Regions from separate parts of the Pseudoalteromonas sp. NZS100_1 genome, predicted to be linked through region 1. Evidence: predicted binding sites of a transcription regulator. Region 1 holds the regulator's gene; each other region holds the start of a gene.
The links. The regulator ArgR, encoded in region 1, controls arginine synthesis, uptake and breakdown. The targets are predictions, from matches to a motif close to ANTGAATANNTATTCANT.
Positions count from the first base shown of each region.

Region 2: argC (N-acetyl-gamma-glutamyl-phosphate reductase) is a predicted target of ArgR. The motif match lies at 2,395-2,412, and genes of this name have one in related genera.
Region 3: gltB (glutamate synthase large subunit) is a predicted target of ArgR. The motif match lies at 3,372-3,389, and genes of this name have one in related genera.
Region 4: I6F66_RS19070 (OadG family protein) is a predicted target of ArgR. The motif match lies at 1,160-1,177, and genes of this name have one in related genera.

Region 1 covers NZ_JADYXN010000010.1:69,858-75,409, forward strand. The annotation lists gene rplU (50S ribosomal protein L21) at 1-39, opposite strand, end outside; gene ispB (octaprenyl diphosphate synthase) at 462-1,433, shown strand; gene mdh (malate dehydrogenase) at 1,520-2,452, opposite strand; gene argR (transcriptional regulator ArgR) at 2,678-3,145, shown strand; gene I6F66_RS09015 (Dyp-type peroxidase) at 3,153-4,052, opposite strand; gene I6F66_RS09020 (ABC transporter ATP-binding protein) at 4,101-5,150, opposite strand; gene I6F66_RS09025 (iron ABC transporter permease) at 5,151-5,552, opposite strand, start outside.
Region 2 covers NZ_JADYXN010000001.1:295,377-300,928, forward strand. The annotation lists gene I6F66_RS01320 (ornithine carbamoyltransferase) at 1-458, opposite strand, end outside; gene argB (acetylglutamate kinase) at 466-1,233, opposite strand; gene argC (N-acetyl-gamma-glutamyl-phosphate reductase) at 1,234-2,244, opposite strand; gene argE (acetylornithine deacetylase) at 2,469-3,629, shown strand; gene I6F66_RS01340 (hypothetical protein) at 3,695-4,627, opposite strand; gene radA (DNA repair protein RadA) at 4,703-5,552, opposite strand, start outside.
Region 3 covers NZ_JADYXN010000003.1:206,108-211,659, reverse strand. The annotation lists gene gltB (glutamate synthase large subunit) at 1-3,270, opposite strand, end outside; gene I6F66_RS03480 (efflux RND transporter periplasmic adaptor subunit) at 3,970-5,223, shown strand; gene I6F66_RS03475 (ABC transporter ATP-binding protein) at 5,266-5,552, shown strand, end outside.
Region 4 covers NZ_JADYXN010000042.1:454-6,005, forward strand. The annotation lists gene I6F66_RS19055 (YcxB family protein) at 1-147, opposite strand, end outside; gene I6F66_RS19060 (hypothetical protein) at 280-471, opposite strand; gene I6F66_RS19065 (DUF1328 domain-containing protein) at 530-703, opposite strand; gene I6F66_RS19070 (OadG family protein) at 1,223-1,465, shown strand; gene oadA (sodium-extruding oxaloacetate decarboxylase subunit alpha) at 1,477-3,258, shown strand; gene I6F66_RS19080 (sodium ion-translocating decarboxylase subunit beta) at 3,272-4,402, shown strand; gene I6F66_RS19085 (aldo/keto reductase family oxidoreductase) at 4,530-5,501, shown strand; gene I6F66_RS19090 (hypothetical protein) at 5,515-5,552, shown strand, end outside.

The DNA.
Region 1 (5,552 bases):
ACGATGCTGTTTACCACCACTTTGGAAAACCGCGTACATAATTAACTCCGTCTGTGCACCCTCAAATCGGCGCAACTAAAATATTCTTCGATAGGGCGCGAAGTTTACGCTAACGCGAAATAACTAGCAAGCCTATTTTGTAATTAAAATGAATAAAAAGTAGCTGCTTTGAGAGCAATTCAATATTTACCCCATTTTATATTAATTAGCCCTTTTGCCAAGCGCTTTTTAACTCTTAGTCGAAATAAATTAATGTACTCAAATATGACCCTCACAGCTTAATATCTAAGCACACCATAAACTGTATATTGATTATCAATTAATCAGTTATCTTGGCTAATTCAGTCTAAATTAAGTACTTTAATAGTGTTTTTTCAATCAATCGTCACAAAATATCGAGCTAGTGCATTTTTTGTTGTACAATCTGCGCCGTTCACACATAAAAATTGGCTCGGAGATCAATGGATATAAAAGCTATCCAGGCGTTAATCGAAAGCGATATGAATGACGTCAATCAACTTATACATGCGCAAATGCGCTCAGATGTGGCGTTAGTTAATCAGCTTGGTTTATATATAGTTAGCAGTGGCGGCAAACGCGTTCGTCCAATGCTGGCGATTTTAGCAGCCAAAGCGCTCGGTTATCAGGGTAAAGATCACATAACACTTGCAACAATTGTTGAGTTTATTCATACAGCAACGCTATTGCATGACGATGTTGTAGATGAATCAAACTTACGACGTGGCACACCTACAGCAAATGCTGAATTTGGTAATGCTGCTAGCGTATTGGTTGGTGACTTTATTTACACTCGTTCATTTCAGCTTATGGTTGGCCTTGGAAAAATGCAGGTTATGCAAGTACTTGCCGATGCAACAAACATTATTGCTGAAGGTGAAGTATTGCAGTTAATGAACTGCAACGACCCAGATACAACCGAAGCCAGTTATATGCAGGTTATTTACTCTAAAACAGCTAAGTTGTTTGAAGCAGCGACAGGCCTTGCTGCCATTATTACTGAGCAAGACCAAACTACTCTCGATGCACTAAACCTATATGGTATGCATTTAGGTACTGCGTTTCAGCTAGTAGACGATGTACTCGATTACAATGCAGATGCTGAGCAGTTGGGTAAAAACATTGGTGATGATTTAGCTGAAGGCAAACCAACGCTTCCACTTATTTATGCTATGCAACATGGTAGCGAGCAGCAAACGCAGCTTATTCGTGATGCAATAGAGCACAGTAATGGTATGGAGCATTTAGAAGACATTCTATCGGCACTAAAGCAAACTAATGCGCTTGAATTTACAATGCAAAAAGCAGAGCTTGAAGCTGACAAAGCTATTGCGTGTTTAGACTTTTTAGCTGAGTCTGACTATAAGCAAGCACTCATAAGCCTTGCTCGTATTGCGGTTGACCGCGACCACTAGTTTTAACTAGTTACACAGTGTGAAATTAATTCTGAGCAATAAAAAAGCCTGCAAATGCAGGCTTTTTTGTTATTCTACTTTGGCTATTACGCCATGAAATCAACACCTTCTTTGATGTCTTTTTTCAGTGTTTCAAGCATGTCATTTTTTGCTTTTGTTTCAAATGCGCTTAGTTCGCCGTAAGAAAGAATTTCTTCTACGCCGTTTTTACCTAAACGTACTGGATGTGCAAAGTACTCTGCATCGCCATTTTCAACAGCAACGTAAGCGTAATCTACAACTTCTTCACCCTGTAGGCCTTTAACTAAAGACATACAAAAACGAGCTGCAGCAGCCCCCATAGATAGCGTAGCTGAACCACCGCCTGCTTTAGCATTTACAACTTCAGTACCCGCATTTTGGATACGTGGAGTAAGTGCAGCAACTTCTTCATCAGTGAAAGAAACACCTTCAACTTGAGAAAGTAGAGGAAGAATAGTTGTGCCTGAGTGACCACCAATTACTGGTACTTTCACAGTTGCTACGTCTACGCCTTTAAGTTCAGCAACAAATGCTTCTGAACGAATAACGTCAAGCGTAGTAATACCGAATACGCGTTTAGCGTCGTAAGTACCTGCTTTTTTGAATACTTCAGCAACGATTGGAACTGTGCCATTTACTGGGTTAGTAATAATACCTACTAACGCTTTAGGACAGCTAGCAACAATGCCTTCTGCTAAAGTTTTGATGATACCAGCATTTACATTAAATAAATCAGCACGATCCATACCTGGTTTACGTGGCATACCCGCTGGGATAAGAACGATGTCAGAGCCTTCAAGCGCTTTGTTTAATTCGTCTGCGCCAAAGCCTGCTACTTTAACATCTGTTGGGATGTGAGAAAGGTCAACCGCAACACCTGGTACTACTGGTGCAACATCATAAAGTGATAATTCAGAGCCAGCTGGTAAGCCTGTTTTTAATAATAAAGACAACGCTTGGCCGATACCGCCTGCAGCACCTAATACAGCAACTTTCATTGGAATTCTCCGTAATTTGAGGTAGGAAACATTTGTGGCTCTTAAGATAATGAAATTAGCGACTAAAAACAAATTTATCCTGTCTATTTCAAGTATATTTTCGACCATAGTCGTAAACTTTTGTGATTTAACGCATCAAACTGGCAAGTTAACTAAACAACTGCTGCATAATTATTCATTTTTGTGTAGAATTTGCGGCATAAATAACAAAAACGAATAAAGACTATGCAACCACAAGATAAACAAGAAGCACTGGTAAAAGCATTTAAATCACTATTAAAAGAAGAAAATTTTGGCTCTCAAGGCGAAATAGTTGATGCATTAAAAGATCAAGGCTTTGACAATATAAGCCAAAGTAAAGTATCGCGCATGCTAAGTAAATTTGGTGCTGTACGCACACGTAACGCCAAACAAGAAATGGTTTACTGCTTACCAGCTGAAATGGGTGTACCTACGGCTAAAAGCCCATTACGCCAATTAGTAATCGACATTATGCACAACGAAATGATGATCATTATTCGTACCAGTCCAGGTGCTGCTCAGCTTATTGCGCGTTTATTAGATTCATTAGGTAAAGCAGATGGCGTACTAGGAACAATTGCAGGCGACGATACTATTTTTATCGCTCCTGCTAAAATATCTGAAATAGATGTAACACTTGAACGTGTTCGCATTTTATTTGATACGGTTTAATAGCAAACTAAATTTGTTTTAAAAACCCGACTGAAGGCGCAAAGAAAGCAGAACCCATATCGGCTTGAGTAAAATCAAGCCAGTGGTCGTAACAATCCCCTTCCCCTAAACGACTATTAAGTACTTTTTCAAATGCGGTGCCCGTACAAGCGCATGAAATTGATAACATTCCCTGCTCATACACATCGCCATAAGGCATGCTCTGATTTAATAATAGCGGTTGTCCGTCTTCGTCTTTTAGCTCACTACGTGAAGCATGGCTGGTTTCAATCGCAGGGGTAATTAGCGTGTTATCAAGGCGCGTACGTCCCATTATTTGTTCTTGCTCGCTCAATGATAAGTGCTGCCACATAGTTAAATCATGCTTATAACGCTGTACATGAATATAACTCCCCTGATCTTCAAAATTGCCAGGGTTACTAATTAAAGCCGTAGCGCGCTTTTTTCTTCCATGTGCGGTGTCGCCACCATAAATAAAACCATTAAAATCACGACCATCTAAAAAGCGAAAATTACGAATTTGCTCCACCAGCTCAACATCGGGGGCAAATAGTTTTAAAATTTGCAGCGCAAATAAATGGTTAACGTCTTCACGGTCAGAGCGAATTTGCACAAATAAATCGCACGGTTGTACGCTCATTTGATGATCGCTATGGTTTATATTAGGAAAGCTCTGTAATTCGCTTGGGATGTATTCAGGGAGGATATGCGGCCAATATTGCGCACCAATAGCAACCATGCAAGAGAGCATTGATTCTGAAAATTGATCGCTAAATTCTTCTTCAATAGCGCTTACTTGTTTTAACTTTGCGCGAAGTGATTCATCTTGACCATCAAACACATTAAAAAATAAGTGCAAACCGTGTAAGTTTGCTTCAGCACAAATCCCTGATTGCGCTTGCGCCATTGTTATTCCTTAGTTTTACAGATAAAAACACAGCGAATAACAAATTAATTACGATTCGAAAAAATTCACCGTGTGAGGTTTTATTTTTATTATAACCTGTTCATTATTTTCAAATGACTGGCCATATTGTGCAGCAACTTCAATTTCTTGTTTATCAATAACAAGTGAATAAACATACGCCGAACCAATAAAGCGACGACTTATGATTGTAGCTCGCTTGCTGAATTTGTCACTTTGGTTATCTGCCACTAATTCTATTTGATGGGGACGTACATATATAAGCCCTACGCTTACGTCATGCTTACTCTCAACATAAGATTCGACTAAACCAAATGGTGTTTTGTATTCAGTTGCTGTTAATACTTCTGCGCTCAAGTATATGCCTTGACCCAGAAACTCTGCAACCTCCTTTGAACATGGATCTGCAAAAAGCTGCTCAGGCGTGCCTTGTTGCTCAATTTTACCGCGATGCATAATGGCAAGTGTATCTGAAAAGGCAAACGCCTCTTCTTTTGAGTGTGTAACAAACACAGCAGATACTTGAGTTGCTTTAATAATTCGACGTATATCGGCAATTAATTCAAAGCGTACTTGTGTATCAATATTTGAAAAAGGTTCATCTAGTAGCAATAGACTAGGCTTATAAGCTAATGCGCGAGCAATAGCTACACGTTGTTGTTGACCACCCGATAACTGATGCGGAAACCTGTCGGCACAGCCAATTAAATGTACCAGCTTAAGCATTTCATCTACGCGTTGCTGCTTTTGAGCTTTACTCATTTTACTAAGCCCAAATGCGATATTATTTGCCACCGTCAAATGCGGAAACAACGCATAGTCTTGAAACATCATGCCGATGTTTCGGTGCTCAGGCGAGACAAACGATTGCTCATCACTCACTAATTTACCGTCTATAAAAATAGACCCTTGCTTAGCTTCAATTAAACCTGCAATCGCTTTTAACGTGGTCGTTTTACCGCAGCCGCTTGCACCAAGTAAGCATACTATTTCATCTTTACCCACTGTTAAATCTAAATCGTGAATAACCTGTGTACCGTTATAGTGATAGCTCACGCCTTGTAAAATTAAACTACTCATTTAACTACGCTGCTCCATAGAACGATTAATAAAATACAAAGGAATAAACCCAACAATAACAATAAATAATGCCGATATAGAAGCAAGCTCTAACTGCTCGTCACTCACATACTGAAATACATGAGTAGCTAAGCTTTCAAAATTAAACGGCCTGAGCAATAGCGCAGCCGGCAGTTCTTTCATGCACTCAATAAATACCAATAAAGCAGCAGTAAGCAATCCTCTTCGCAGTAAAGGTAGGTGCACTAAACGCAGTGTTTGTCCTTGGCTTTTACCCATTGATTGGCTTGCCATATCAAGTGATGGGCTAATACGTAAAAAACTCGACTCAATTGCTCCGTGTGCAATGGCGTAAAACCTAACAATATAAGCAATAATAATAGTAAGAATGCTACCTGTAAG
Region 2 (5,552 bases), on a different contig from region 1:
TAAGCTACTTTAAGCTGACTCACATCGCCATGTACTTCTTGGAGTGTTAAAAAATCAGCAAGTGCTTGGCAAGGGTGGTACAAGTCACACAAGCTATTAACTACCGGTACCGATGAATATTCACCTAACGTAGTTAATGTGCTGTGCTGATTTACACGCGCCACAATACCATCAGCCCAAGTAGAAATATTAAGTGCAAAATCTTTAATTGATTCACGTGCACCCATAGCGCCATTTTGCTGATCTAAATAAACAGCATGACCACCAAGGCGATTAATACCTATATCAAACGATAAACGTGTACGTAAACTTTGCTTTTCAAACAATGTTACGATTGATTTACCCGATAATACTTGGCTGTATTTTTCTGGCTTTGCTTTTATATCTTGCGCTAACTTTAATAAATTAAGTGCGCCTTTTTGGTCTAATTCTAAACCTGTTAAAAAATTCTCAAACATAATAAACCTATGGTGTAATCTTCGTTCCGACATGCTCACCTTGCAGCAGAGCAGTTAAATTTTCTGGCTTTTGCCAGCTGGAAATATACACACCGCGTCGTAAATGTTGGGCAGCGTGAAGGCTGGTCTTAACTTTGACCTCCATCCCGCCCACAATTACTCCATCTGTAATTAAAGTATCAATGTGTTTTGTGTCAAGTTGATGTAACGGTTGTTTATTTGCGTCAAGTACCGCTTCTACATCCGTCATAAAAATTAGTTCTGCATTTAAATTACTGGCAATAGCCGCTGCAGCTTCATCTGCATTTACGTTGTACCACAAGCCTTGTTCATCAAAGCCGATAGAGCTAACAATAGGTAAACGAGAAATTCTAAGTAAATCATTGATGATAGAATCGTCGTTACTTGTGCATTTACCCACTAAGCAAAGCGCTTTTAATTTTTGGGTTGCAGTCACACCCGCCTCAAAAAGACTTAAGCCGACAGGCTTATGCCCTGCGCTTATAGCTTGAGTCATTAATTGTTTATTAGCGCAACCTGCAAGCGCACCTACTATATAAGGCATTTGCTCTGCTGGACTAATACGTAAACCTTGGTGTTTAGCACTAGCAAAACCCGCTTGCTTTAGCCATGTATCTACTAAAGAGCCACCGCCATGAACAATGACAAACTCATCATTTTTTTGCTCGCTTAGCACATCAAATAACGCTTTTGCTGCATTTTCTGTATTAAGTACTGCACCACCGAGTTTAATAACCCACGTTTTTTTACTCATTTAAAACGCTCCTTTTAAGCCCGTAGTGTGATCTAAATTCATAGAAATATTAATACACTGCAAAGCTTGTCCAGCAGCGCCTTTTAATAAGTTATCAATGGCAGACATTACAATTAACTGCGTGCCTTGTTGCTGCCAACCAATATCAACAAATGGTTGCTTAGCAACACCTTTAATTGAAGGTATTTTATCGCCTAACAAACGAATTAATGGTTCGTTAGCAAGCACTTGATAAGCCGATGCAACGTTTTCCTTGGTAACGCCAGGCTTAAGTTGTACATAAATAGTTTCTAAAATACCGCGCGCAAAGCTACCTAGATGCGGTGTAAATAATACTTTGTGGCCAAGGTGTTGTTCAATTTCAGGACCGTGGCGATGGTTAAACAAACCATAAGGTGCAAGCGATACCTCACAAAAATGTGTTCCTACACTCGCTTTACGCCCGGCACCCGTAACACCCGAAACGGCATTAATGATAATACTTTCGCTGCTCAATAAGCCTGCTTGTTTAAGCGGTTTAAGTGCATTGAGCGCCGCTGTTGGGTAACAGCCTGCAACAGCAATTAGCTTTGCGTTAGCGATAGCATCACTGTTCCACTCTGCTAAACCGTAAGCCGCTTCATTTAAAAGCTCTGGGTGTTGATGCTCAAAACCATAATAAGTAACGTAATCATCATTATTTGCTAGGCGATAGCCACCAGATAAATCAAATACTTTTTTACCCATAGCTAAAAATTGAGGCGCTAAATCAACACTTACTTTGTGATCGGTACATAAACACACATAGTCAGCATCACTTTGAATGTCATCAAAAGCTGATGCACTAAGAGGAAGTAAAGGACAATCTAGTAAGCCAAGGTGCTCTGGGTATAAATCACTTAGTAATTTATTTTTATCTAAGCTACCCTCAGATACATAACAGCCTGTTAAGGTAAGGTTTGGATGATTAGCAACTAAGCTTGCTAACTCTGCGCCGCTATAACCGCTTGCGCCAATAATAACTACATTCATTGATTACTCGTTATTTTTAAATTTACTGCTAAATATATATGTTGTTCGCTTAAACTAGCTAAGACGCTAAATTAAGACTTAATTTAATGAATTTGTAGATTATCGTCGCATTATTTTCATAGCTTTACTTTAATATATTTATGCTTAAAAAGTGAATTGATATTCATCATAAATACTTTTATATTGTTATGCAATTAAATTGAATAATAATTTTGGATTTTTTTATGCCTTTGCCTTCGTTTATTTCTATGTATCAACAATTGATTGCAGCCCCTTCTATTAGTGCAATTGAAGACAGCTTGTGTATGAGCAATAAAAACGTAATTGAACTCCTTGCTAGGTGGTGCGAAACACTCGGTTTTACGTGTGAAATTATTGAATTAGAAGGAGGTAAAGGCCGCTTTAATTTATTAGCAAAGCGTGGAAAAGGCGATGGCGGGTTAATGCTTGCGGGCCACACAGATACAGTGCCTTTTGATGACAGCCGCTGGAACCACAATCCGTTTAAACTTACCGAACTAGACAATAAATTGTATGGGCTGGGAAGCATTGATATGAAAGGATTTTTTGCTTTTGTATTACAAGCGATTAGTGAACTTGATGAAAAGCAGCAAACTCAACCTATTTTAATACTCGCCACTGCTGATGAAGAAACAACTATGGCAGGTGCACAGCAAATATGTAAGCACCCTAATTTAAAACCTGCACGCTGTATAATTGGCGAACCTACTGATATGACGCCAGTATTTATGCACAAGGGCCATATGAGTACAGCAATAAGAGTGGTTGGTCGCTCTGGGCATAGCTCAGATCCCGAACGTGGCCTTAACGCCATTGAAGTAATGCATAAAGTGATTACAAAATTGATGATCTTAAAAGAGCAATTAAAGCATAAGTATTCAATAAATCACTTTGAAATTCCTTATCCAACATTAAACTTAGGTAATATTCATGGTGGCGATAATGCGAATAGAATTTGTGGTTGCTGTGAAATGCATATAGATATGCGCCCATTACCAGGTTTAAGTGTACAAGAACTACAAGCATTAGTGCTTGATGCAACAAAAGAGATAAATCAGCAATACCCAAATGCGGTGAGCGTTATTGATTTACATGAACCAATCCCGGCATTTAGTGGTAGCACCGACAGTGCTTTAGTTAAAATGGCTGAAAAAATAGCGGGGCAGAAAGCGGTCGCGGTAAATTATTGCACTGAAGCGCCGTTTATCCAACAACTCGGTTGTGAAACAATCGTAATGGGCCCAGGCTCAATTAACCAAGCGCATCAGCCTGATGAGTTTTTAGCGATGGAAAAAATAAAACCATCACAACAAATAATCACCAATATCATAAAAGCAAACTGCTTTAGCAATCAGAGTTACTAACTGCTTATAACAACACAAAATAATAAAGGCGCCAATTGGCGCCTTTATTAATACAAAACTAAGGCTTAATCACCTTTAACTTCTAAGTTAATAAACTTAACTAGCTCTTCAGGTTGCCCTATTAGCATCATAACTTGTTGGTTAATTTCCATCATAGTTTTACCTTCAGGTAGCTTTGCAGACACACTGAATGAATTTAAACCTTTAGCAAAGCTAGTTAAAGCCTCTGCAATATTTTCAGTTACAGGAGCCTGTTGTAACTGCTGCTCTAACATCATTTCCATTTGCTCTAGCGTCATGCCTTGCTTTTCAAGCTCACTTGATAGTAAGTCTTTTAACTTACCTTGGTTATTTAAGGCAAAGCTAACATTGCGCGGCTCTAACTTACTCATTGCTTGCATAACAAGTGTTTGCTGCTGTAACTCTTGCTCATAAGTAAGTGGCTGGTTACCCGCTTCTTGCTGCGCTTTACTAATCGCTAATGAAGCATCCATTAATGCTTTTGAATTAGCCAAGCCCATATCCATATTAAAACTAACAATGTCTTTTGCATCAAGCTTAACGACTACATCACTATTGCCAGACTCTTCATCGTAATCAAGTGATGAATGTAAGTCGTAACTTGCCGACGCGAGCATTTCGTTTGTATCAGCAGGTAATTTTGAAACAAAATCTTTATCAAACTGAAAGCTTTTTACATCAAATGATGTATGCGGTGATATTTTATCTGGCTCGTAACCTGTTATTTCAATGCTTTGAATATTAGCAACATTGTCGCCCTCTGGGCTTATTACTTCCATATTTGTTATTTCTACGCTTTTTGAAATAACACTTGCCGATAAACCAGCGTATTTAAATGTAGCGCCAGTTTGCTCGCTTACTAAAGCAAGTTGCTTATCTACTTCTGCACGCACTTCTTGTGTAGCTACATAATTTGCATAGCTCACGCCACCAACGCCCGCAGCTACAATCGCTGCAACTATTACTAACTTTTTCATGTTATTTCCTTATTCTATTCTTTGTGTAAACCGAGTTTTATTAAGAGTAACATTACACATTAACACCCGTAAGTATTAATTAATTAAACTAAGCAACTCATGTACTGTTTTAACTGGGGTAATTTTAGCGCCCAGCCCTTCCATCGACTTATGGTAATTACGAAATGGAATATATATTTCTGTAAAACCATGTTGTGCTGCTTCTTTAACACGTGGCACACCACTATCAATTGGGCGTACATCGCCGTTTAAGCTGAGTTCGCCCATAATACACGTGGTACGTGGCACAACAAATTCATTTAAGCTGCTAAGTAACGCGGTTACTAATGCTAAATCAATACAAGTTTCTGTTTCATCAATTCTTAGGCCACCCACAATATTAAAAAACGTATCGTGGAATATTTTGGTTTTAGTGTGTTTTCGTAATATGCCAGTCAGCATTTTTATGCGGTTCATGTTTAAACCAACGCACACACGCTGCGGAAATTCCGCCTCGGTTTCGGTCGTTAAACACTGAATTTCCAGCAATAAATTACGATTGCCTTTACGAATACAGGTAATTGTAGAGCCTGGCGAGTCAGTGGTTGAACCCGACAAGAAAATTTCGCTCGGGTTATCAACGCTTAACATCCCACGTTCGCACATTTTAAAAATGCCAACGGTATCTATATCACCAAAGCGGTTTTTATTTGCCCTAAGGGTTCGAATTTGCCCATCGTTGGTGTCTATGTGTAAAAGCGCATCGACAATATGTACAAGTGTTTGAGGACCTGCTATTTCGTTATTTTTATTTACATGAGCAATAATAAACATGGTTACATCATTTTGCTTACAGTATTGAGTCAATGCTTGGGCGGCACTTTTTACTTGCGAAGGCGAACCTGGGCTACCATTTGCCGTTTCGGTTACAACCGCTTGAATAGAG
Region 3 (5,552 bases), on a different contig from region 1:
GCCAAAACTTTCTGCACCTAAAATTGCCGCTTTAATTATATCTAAACCCGTTTTTAAGCCACCATCTGTTTGCAAGCGAATACGATGACGCAGTCCATTTTCAACAAGAGCTTGCTGCGTTTCTGCAAGTCCTAGCTCCCATGGGCTACCTGCATATTTAACTGAAGTAAGTGGGCTTGCGCCTGTACCACCATCATAGCCAGAAATAGTAATTAAATCGGCATACGCTTTAGCAACACCCGTTGCAATGGTTCCTACGCCTGGTTCTGAAACCAGTTTTACAGAAATTAGCGCTTTAGGGTTTACTTGTTTCAAATCGAAAATTAGCTGCGCTAAATCTTCAATTGAATAAATATCGTGATGTGGTGGTGGCGAAATTAACGTAACACCGGGAACCGAATAACGAAGTTTAGCAATGTATGGAGTTACTTTTTCACCCGGTAATTGACCGCCTTCGCCTGGTTTTGCACCTTGCGCTACTTTAATTTGAATAACGTCAGCACTGCGTAAATAATGCGGCGTTACGCCAAATCGACCTGAAGCAACTTGTTTAATACGCGAGTTTTTCTCGGTACCATAACGCAGCTTATCTTCGCCGCCTTCACCAGAGTTTGAACAACCGCCTAAGCGGTTCATTGCAATTGCTAGAGCCTCATGCGCTTCTGGCGATAATGCACCAATACTCATTGCTGCTGAATCGAAACGCTTGTATAGGTTTTCTGCAGGCTCTACATCATCGATGCTAATGCCTTGCTCTGGAATTTTAAGCGCAAGCATGTCACGTAAAGTGGCAATAGGACGCGTATTAACAAGTTTTGCATATTCACTGTAATCACTATATTCACCAGAACGAACTGCTTTTTGCAGGGTTTGGATTACATCAGGGTTATAAGCATGATACTCGCCGCCATGTACGTACTTAAACAAGCCGCCGTGGCTTAATAATTTACGCTTACTTAGAGCGAGTTTGTGTAAGCTTTGCTGATCGTCATCAAAGTCGGTAAAGCATGCGCCCTGTATGCGACTTGCCACACCTTTAAAGCACATTTGTACAATAGCGTCAGATAAACCAACCGCTTCAAACAACATTGAGCAGCGATATGACGCAACCGTACTTATGCCCATTTTAGACATGATTTTGTATAAGCCCTTGTTAATGGCTTTACGGTAAGCAAGAGTTACTTCGCAATACGACTTATTAATAATTTTGCTGTCGCTCATCGCAACTAACGATTCATACGCAAGGTATGGATAAATTGCCGTAGCACCAAAGCCTAATAACACAGCAAACTGATGCGCATCACGCACGCTACCGGTTTCAATGATAATGTTTGATTCACAGCGAAGATTGTTATCAACTAAACGTTTTTGTACCGCACCTACAGCCATAGCTGCTGGAATCGGCAAATTTGCTTCATTAAAGTTACGGTCAGTTAAAATAAGCATGATACAACCAGCGGCTGCTTTTTCTTGTGCTTGGTCACAAATACGCGTTACCGCATTTTCTAAACCTTCTTCAACTGTGTAGGTAATATCAATTTTACAGTAGCTGTAATGCGCTTCATCAGCATTTAATAGCTGCTGCATGTCTGCGTACATTAAAATTGGCGTATCAAACTGTAGCCGCTTAGCGTGGCCTGTAGTTTCGTTAAATACGTTTTGCTCGCTACCAATACATGTCGCAAGCGACATTACATGGTTTTCACGCAGTGGATCGATAGGTGGATTTGTTACTTGCGCAAATTTTTGGCGGAAATAATCATACAGCGAGCGATGCCCTTCACTAAGCACAGCAAATGGCGTGTCATCACCCATTGAGCCGGTTGCTTCTTGGCCGTTTTCACCCATTACACGAATAACGCTATCAAGCTCTTCGTTGGTATAACCAAACATTTTTTGATATTTAACTAACGTTTCGTCATCAAATGAGCGATTACCGGCGTCTTGCTCAGTAAGCTCTTCAAATGGAACTAAACGCTTAACGTTCTCCTCAAGCCATGACTTGTAAGGATGGCGAGACTTTAAATCTTGATCGATTTCATCTGAGTGCCAAATTTTGCCAAGCTTAGTATCAATAACTAATAATTCACCTGGACCAACACGGCCTTTTTCAACTACTTCATCGGCAGTGTAATCCCAAATACCCACTTCTGATGCAAGCGTAATAAAGCCATCTTGTGTAATTACATAACGCGCTGGGCGAAGTCCATTACGGTCAAGGTTACAAGCCGCAAAACGACCATCCGACATAACAATACCTGCCGGGCCATCCCATGGTTCCATATGCATAGAGTTAAAGTCGTAAAATGCACGTAAATCGTCGTCCATTGCACGGTTTTTCTGCCATGCAGGTGGTACGAGCATACGCATAGCGCGGAATAAATCCATGCCACCAGCTAAAAATAGCTCAAGCATATTATCTAGGCTTGATGAATCAGAACCGGTTTCGTTTACAAACGGCGCTGCGCTTTGTAAATCAGGAATAAGCGGTGACGCAAACTTGTATGAACGTGCGCGTGCCCACTGGCGGTTACCTTCAATAGTATTAATTTCACCATTGTGTGCTAAATAGCGGAAAGGTTGAGCTAAAGGCCAACGCGGCTGAGTATTAGTAGAAAAGCGCTGATGGAAAACACAAATCGCACTCGTCATACGAATATCAGCTAAATCTAGGTAAAAATTTGGTAAATCTGCAGGCATCATTAAGCCTTTATAGATAGTTACCAAACCAGATAGACTTGCGATATAGAAAGCTTCGTCATCAACAATGCGCTTTTCAGCGCGGCGGCGTGCTACATATAAGCGACGCTCTAAGTCTTTAGAACGCCAACCTTCTGGCGCGCTAACAAAAATTTGTTCAAAACCTGGTAATTGCTGTACAGCAATAGGACCGAGCATTGATGGGTCGGTTGGCACAACGCGCCAACCTAAAATATTTAACGTTTCTTTTTCTAATTCTTCGCTAAGTATTTGTTTTGCAGCTTGCGCTAAAACAGGGTCTGAATTTAAAAATATCATACCCACTGCGTAGTTTTTGCCTAAGTGCCAGTTATGTTCACTAGCAATAGCACGGAAAAAGCTATCTGGTTTTTGTAATAATAAACCACAGCCATCACCTGTTTTACCATCGGCAGATATACCACCACGGTGCTGCATGCGATCAAGCCCCGTAATAGCAGTACGAATAAGCCTATGACTAGCTTGACCATTAACTTGAGCTATTAAGCCAAAGCCACAATTTTCTTTTTCTAACTTTGAGTCGTATAACATAGACCCCTCCCCTTGCTGCACTGTTAGCGTGGATGAACTGCTCGACGATTTGCTAACAGACGGACAAAACTAGCCTCTATCTTAAATAGAGTCAATAGCACTTTGAATACATATTCACATTCTTGAATATTTCTCACTTCATAGCAAGATTTCTTTTTATCATTATTTTTAACATTTAGCGTTATTTTAACCACTATTTTTTCATGACACTGGTGTCAAGTTTAACATATTGTAAAAAACACAAGCATTCAGCGTGCCAGCTTACGTAAACGTAAAGGCAACCGAAAGTGAATAAGTATTCAGCACTAGAGGGGCTATTCAGTTAACATTTAGATAGTTTTATGCTATTTCATTACTTTAATGGCTTAACATCCCCGATTATTGCTGCTCATTAGTATAGTTATGAAAGTTCATGTCATTTTTTGTACGTTAATAGTGAATTTTTATTTAAAACTATGTCCGATGCGGACACATAAACTGTCCGCGGACATGAATTTCAATAACAAAAAAAATAAAATCACTTAAATATCAATAAGATAATAGTTGGCATATTAATCGTATAGCTTTATATATAATCGCTAATTGGAATTACTATGTTTACTCTAAGCTTATTTTTACTCTCTCCTATTGCCGCTATTTGCACAGCAGCTTTATTACTGCTGTGCGAAAAATACATAAAAGCAATTTAGGGGAAATTAAATGATTAAAGATACCAGCGCACAAGACATACAAGTAAAGGCACCTATAAGCTATAAAAAATACGCGATAATCACTGCGATTGTTTTCATTGTGGTCTCTGCAATTGCTTATATTTTTTTAACGAGCCATAGCGCTAAAAGCTCTATTAGCCGCTCAAAAGTACAGATTGCAAAAGTACATGTTAAAGCGCTCATTCGAGACATTGCCGCCAGTGGTAAAATTGTTGCTGCTAATGCTCCTAAAATCTACAGTCCAGAACGGGGATTTATAGATTTAAAAGTAAAGGCCGGCGATACAGTAAAGCAAGGCAACACACTTGCCCTGCTGCAAAGCCCTGAGTTAACTAATGAATTAAAGCAACAGGAGTCTGTACTTAAAAGACTTGAAGGCGAGCAGCAAAGGCAGCATTTGCAAGCAAGACGCCAAACACTCACTTTAAATAAAACACTCGATATGGCGCAAGTTGAGCTTAACGCCGCTGAGCGCGAAAATCGTCGCGCACAGTTATCAATACAAAAGCACTTAATTAGCCAAATTGATCTAGAAAAAGCAGTTGATGATTTATCCCGAGCTAAGCTCTCCTATAAGCATGCGCAGCAAGAGGTATTGCTTGCCAAAGACACGCTCGCTTTTGAACTACAAGCTGCTAAAAGTGATGTGACCCGCCAACAACTTATTGTTGATGACTTAATCCGAAAAGTAAGCAACCTATCTATTAAGGCTACCGTTACAGGGATCGTGGGTAACCTATTAGTGCAACAAAAAGCCGCAGTGACGCAAAGCCAACCTCTTATGACTCTCGTCGACTTAAGTAATTTTGAAGCCGAACTCCAAGTTCCTGAAAGTTACGCAAACGAATTAGGGCTCGGTATGGAAGTAGAGCTTAAGTTAGGCAATGAAACAGTGATGGGGAATTTATCCGCCATATCACCAGAAGTTAATAATCGTGAAGTAACAGCACGCGTCCGGTTTAAAGGTGTTACTAACAACATTCGTCAGAACCAACGCTTAACTGCACGTATTTTACTCGACAACCGAGAAGGTGTAATGCAAGTAAAGCGTGGTGCATTTATGCAGCAAGGCGGAATTATAGCTTATAAAGTCGATGGCAATATCGCAAAGCGTATACCTATTACAATAGGCGCCACCAGCATTAATGCGGTTGAGCTTTTAAGTGGACTAAAAGAAAACGATGAAATTATTATTTCAAGCTACAGCGACTTTAAGCAAGCCAACACGATTTTATTAAATTAAACAGACGTTCTCAACCAACGCTAAAAATAATTAGGAACAACGATGTTACAAATGAACAATGTAAGTAAAGTATACCAAACAGAAATGGTACAAACCCATGCGCTTCGAGATTTTAATCTGCAAGTAAACGAAGGCGAATTTATTGCTGTTACTGGTCCTAGCGGCTCAGGAAAAACAACCTTTTTAAATATTGCAGGTATGCTCGAGCCTTTTAACGAAGGTGAATACCTGCTGGATGGCGTTAATGTTGGCAGCCTAAACGATAACCAACGTGCTGATTTACGTAATCAAAAAATTGGCTTTATATTCCAAGGCTTTAATTTGATCCC
Region 4 (5,552 bases), on a different contig from region 1:
TAAAACATAAATGCCAAATAAACCAAGCGCAACGAGGAGTACAAGTAAAAAGTACTTAGGTTTGGCGCGCTTACTGTAGGGGAGTGACTCGTCAAAGCACTCGTAAAAGTAAGGTTTATCTAGTGTGTAGGTTGTTGTAAATGCCATATTGCCTTGCTTTAAATATCGTTTTTTTTATTTTAACAAGCTAACCGCTAAATGAGCAGCTTTATAGTCAGTGATTTTATTACAGACACAAAAAAACGGCCCTAAGGCCGTTTTTTAGCGTTACAAGAAGAATTAACAGTTAGTTTCTTCAGCGTTTACGCCTTCTTTAACATTTTCACATGCATCTTCTACTTTGTTTTGCACGTCAGTTACTGCTTCGTCAATACGTTCGCCTGCGTCTTCTGCATGATTGTCTTCACAACCCATGATAAAGAAACTTGCGAATAGACCGATTAGTGCTGCTTTTACAGTTGTTGAATTCATAATGTAATTCCTTGTAAGTATTAATTAAATTTTAGTGTTTGTTAGTTGAATGCTTTATCTACCTGGGTGATTTACCACGTAGTGCACCTGAGACTAATGAAATCACTAAAAGTACTAAAAAGATAAAAAATATAATTTTTGCTATACCAGCTGCGGCACCTGCGATGCCACCAAAACCTAACACTGCAGCGATTAAAGCAATAACTAAAAATGTAATTGTCCAGCGTAACATTGTTTTCTCCTTGGTTATCAAATTTGCTCACAATAACTAATGCCAGTTATATGCCAAAGTTTATTTTTGTTTTATATCAGCTAGTTATGGTTTTTAACTGTGTTTTTAGTTATTAGTTAGTTAGTAATTTTTACGCTTTATTATGTAAGTTATTCACACTGTTACAAGTTACCGGTAAATATTCACTAAAAATAATATTTTTGGTAAGACCAATTAACAATTGATGTGTGTTTTTGTACTTATTATAAAATTTGGTGGTTATTTTTATTAAGTTGAATAGTTAATTAACAACTTCCATATAACTATTAGCTATAGTCGTTATTTTCTGTATGTATTGTAGGGCGCATGATTGCTGAGTTATGGCATGTAAAATTGTTGAGTGTTATGTTGTTTATAGTTTAATTGGTTTTACCAATTTACAAGATGTAGACAAAGCGACTAGTTTTGTTATTATCCAGTGAATAAATATTTAATTAAATCGATTTTTTATTTTCGATATGGGTTTCAAGGGGGAGAAAAATGGATATAGGTGCTCTACTCACAACGGCTGGTAGCTTAATGCTAACTGGTATGGTTGGGGTGTTTGTATTTCTGTCGATATTAATTGGTGCAGTAACGCTTATGTCTAATTTGGTGACGCGCTATAGCGAACCAGAGGCATCACCAGCTAAATCACCGTCTTTTAAATCTCAAGGTGTGCCTAATGAGCACATCGCTGCTATTAGTGCTGCCATTGCTCAGTACAAATCAAATAATAAATAAGGGGCACACACATGGCTAAATTAAAATTAACAGAATTGGTATTACGCGATGCGCACCAATCATTGCTCGCAACACGTATGCGCCTAGACGATATGCTACCTATTGCTAGCAAGCTAGATGATGCAGGTTATTGGTCTATTGAATCGTGGGGCGGTGCTACATTTGATTCGTGTATTCGTTATTTAGGCGAAGATCCTTGGGAGCGTATTCGTGCGCTTAAAAAAGCGATGCCTAATACTAAACAGCAAATGCTATTACGCGGTCAAAACCTATTAGGCTACCGCCATTACGCTGATGATGTAGTTGAAAAGTTTGTAGAACGCGCACATAAAAATGGCGTTGACGTATTTCGTATTTTCGATGCAATGAACGATGTACGTAACCTAGAAACAGCGATTAAAGCGGCTATAAAAGTAGGCGCACATGCTCAAGGTACTATTTCGTACACGGTAAGTCCTGTTCATACGCTTGATATGTGGCTGACTCTTGCTAAGCAATTAGAAGATTTAGGCTGTCACTCAATTTGTATTAAAGATATGGCGGGTTTATTAAAGCCGTACGATGCTGAAAAACTAATTAAAGCACTTAAGGAAACCGTGTCGGTTCCTATTGCTATGCAGTGCCACGCTACAACTGGTTTAAGTACTGCGACTTATCAAAAAGCGATTGATGCAGGCATTGATATGCTTGATACCGCTATTTCATCTATGAGTATGACTTACGGACACACAGCAACTGAAACTATTGTATCGATAGTTGAAGGAACTGAGCGCGATACTGACCTTGATTTAAATCATCTAGAAGAAATTGCTGCTTACTTTAGAGATGTACGTAAAAAATATGCGGCATTTGAAGGTAGCTTAAAAGGGGTTGATGGTCGTATTTTACTAGCTCAAGTACCTGGTGGCATGCTTACAAACATGGAAAACCAACTTAAAGAGCAAGGCGCGGCAGATAAGCTTAATGAAGTTTTGCTTGAGATCCCACGGGTACGTGAAGATCTTGGTTTTTTACCTTTAGTAACACCCACGTCGCAAATTGTAGGCACTCAAGCAGTACTTAATGTGCTAACCGGTGAGCGTTATAAAACAATTACTAAAGAAACTGCTGGCGTATTAAAAGGTGAATATGGCTTAACACCAGCACCAATGAATAAAGAGCTACAAGAGCGTGTGCTTGATGGAGCAGAGGTTATTACTTGTCGCCCTGCAGATAACATTGCACCAGAGCTTGCAACGCTTGAAGCTGAATTATTAAAAGAAGCACAAGAGCAAGGTTTAACACTTGCTGATGAGCAAATTGATGACGTACTAACTTATGCATTATTTCCGCAGGTTGGTTTGAAATTTATTAAAAATCGTAATAACCCTGATGCATTTGAGCCTATTCCTACCGTTGAAGATAAGAGCAATAAGGCAGCACCAAAATCAGGATCAAATAATAACAGCGTTAAAGCTGAGCAATACAGCGTAAAAGTAGATGGTAAAGTTTACGACGTAGTAGTGGCGCAAGGTGGTGAGCTAAAAGAAGTAACATTAAAAGACTCTGAGCACATTCCTCAGTCTGCTTCAGTTGCATCAGGTGAAACACTTAACGCACCTTTAGCCGGTAATATTTTTAAGATTAAGGTAAAAGCTGGGCAAGTTGTTAACGAAGGTGATGTAGTGATTATTATGGAAGCCATGAAAATGGAAACCGAAATACGCGCAATGCATACCGGAACTATTGCCGAAGTGTTGGTTGGTGAAGGCGATGCCGTAACTACCGGCGACGCTATGATTGCATTAGCTTAGGAGCAAATAGAGGATGGACGGTATTTTAAACCTCTGGAATGCGACCGGCATTGCTAACTTTACAATCCCATCGTTAATTATGATTGCGGTAGGGTGTTTATTACTGTTTTTAGCGATAGCTAAAGGCTTTGAACCACTATTATTATTACCAATTGGTTTTGGTGCAATTTTAACAAATGTACCAGTGGCAGGTTTGTCAGACCCAGGTGGGCTTTTGTATTACGTTTATTACGTGGGTATTGATACGGGGATTTTTCCGTTATTAATATTTATGGGAGTAGGGGCGCTGACCGACTTTAGCGCGCTTATTGCAAACCCACGTATGTTGTTATTAGGTGCGGCTGCACAGTTTGGTATTTTTGCTACACTGTTTGGCGCAATATTACTTAACTATGTGCCAGGCTTTGAGTTTACTCTACAGGACGCATCGGCTATTGCAATTATTGGTGGTGCAGATGGGCCAACAGCAATATTTTTAGCGTCAAAACTGGCTCCTGATTTACTTGGTGCAATAGCGGTAGCAGCATACTCATATATGGCATTAGTACCAATTATTCAACCGCCAATTATGCGTGCGTTAACAACCCCAGAAGAACGTAAAATTAAGATGCCAGAGCTTCGCAAAGTATCTAAAAAGGAAAAGATTATTTTCCCTCTTATGGTGCTTAGTTTAACGGCTATGTTTTTACCGGCTGCTATACCGCTTGTAGGTATGTTTTGTTTAGGTAACTTAATGCGAGAGTCGGGTGTTGTTGATAGATTAAGTAACAGTGCTCAAAACGAAATCATCAATGTTACAACTATATTTTTAGGTTTAGCTGTAGGTTCAAAGCTTGCTGCAGATAAGTTTTTAACTGTTGAGACGATTGGTATTTTAGTGCTTGGCGCACTGGCTTTTGCAATTGGTACTGCATCTGGCGTATTTATGGCAAAAGGACTTAACCGCATATCTAAAACACCTATAAACCCATTAATTGGGGCAGCAGGTGTATCGGCTGTGCCAATGGCGGCACGAGTAGTTAATAAAGTGGGCCTTGAAAGCAACCCACATAACTTTTTACTTATGCATGCTATGGGACCCAACGTAGCGGGTGTACTTGGTAGTGCAGTTGCTGCGGGTATTTTATTAGCACTTGTTGGCTAAAAATGTAATTTAAAATAGATTAACTATTAAGCGCAGTTTACTGCGCTTTTTTTTGTGCCTAATTTGTAGCTAGATAAAGCTTTTTTGTTTACAGTGACTATTCTTCAAAACTTTAAGGATAGTTACCATGCTTCACACACCTTTAGCAAAGCACTTACCTCATGTTAGTAAACTTGTATTCGGATGCATGGGTCTGGGAGGCGGTTGGAATAAAGACGCAATCACTGATGCACATGTTAAGCAAACTCATGAATGCATAGATAACGCTATTGAAGGTGGCATTAACTTTTTTGACCATGCTGATATTTATACTTTTGGTAAAGCGGAGCAGGTTTTTGGTAAAGCATTAAGCGAGCGACCAGAGCTTAGAGAGCACATGTATATTCAATCTAAGTGTGGGATTCGTTTTGAAGATGACTTAGGGCCAAAGCGCTATGATTTTTCATCAAAGTGGATTGAGCAATCAGTTGAAGCATCCTTGAAGCGATTAAATACAGACTATTTAGACGTACTTATGCTACATCGTCCTGATCCACTCATGGAAGCTAACGAAATTGCTCGCATATTTAGTTGCTTAAAAGAAAGCGGTAAAGTGCGCAATTTTGCAGTATCGAATATGCAGCAACATCAAATGAATTTCTTACAGCATGCACTTGATATGCCGATTGTGGCTAATCAAATTGAGGCTAGTTTACAAAAACATCAGTTTGTTGATGAAGGTGTATATGCCGGTAACAGTGACGGTAAGGATCTTAATTTTACGCCCGGTAGTATTGAGTACTGTCGCCATTTTGAAATTCAAATTCAAAGCTGGGGCAGTTTATGCCAAGGATTATACAGCGGCAGTGATTTATCAAACGCATCGCAGGCTGATATAAACACCAGTCTTTTAGTTAATAAGCTGGCTGCACTTTATGATACGTCTGCTGAGGCTATAGTCATTGCATGGTTACTGCGCCATCCCGCATCTATTCAGCCGATTATTGGAACAACTAATGCCAAGCGTATTAAAGCCTCTTGTGATGCTGTAAACGTACAGCTAACTCGTGAGCATTGGTATGCACTTTATGTAAGCGCTAAAGGCCATGAGCTACCATAAGAAGGGCATTGATATGAATATATTCGTTATTTTAATTGGTTTGTTTGTCGC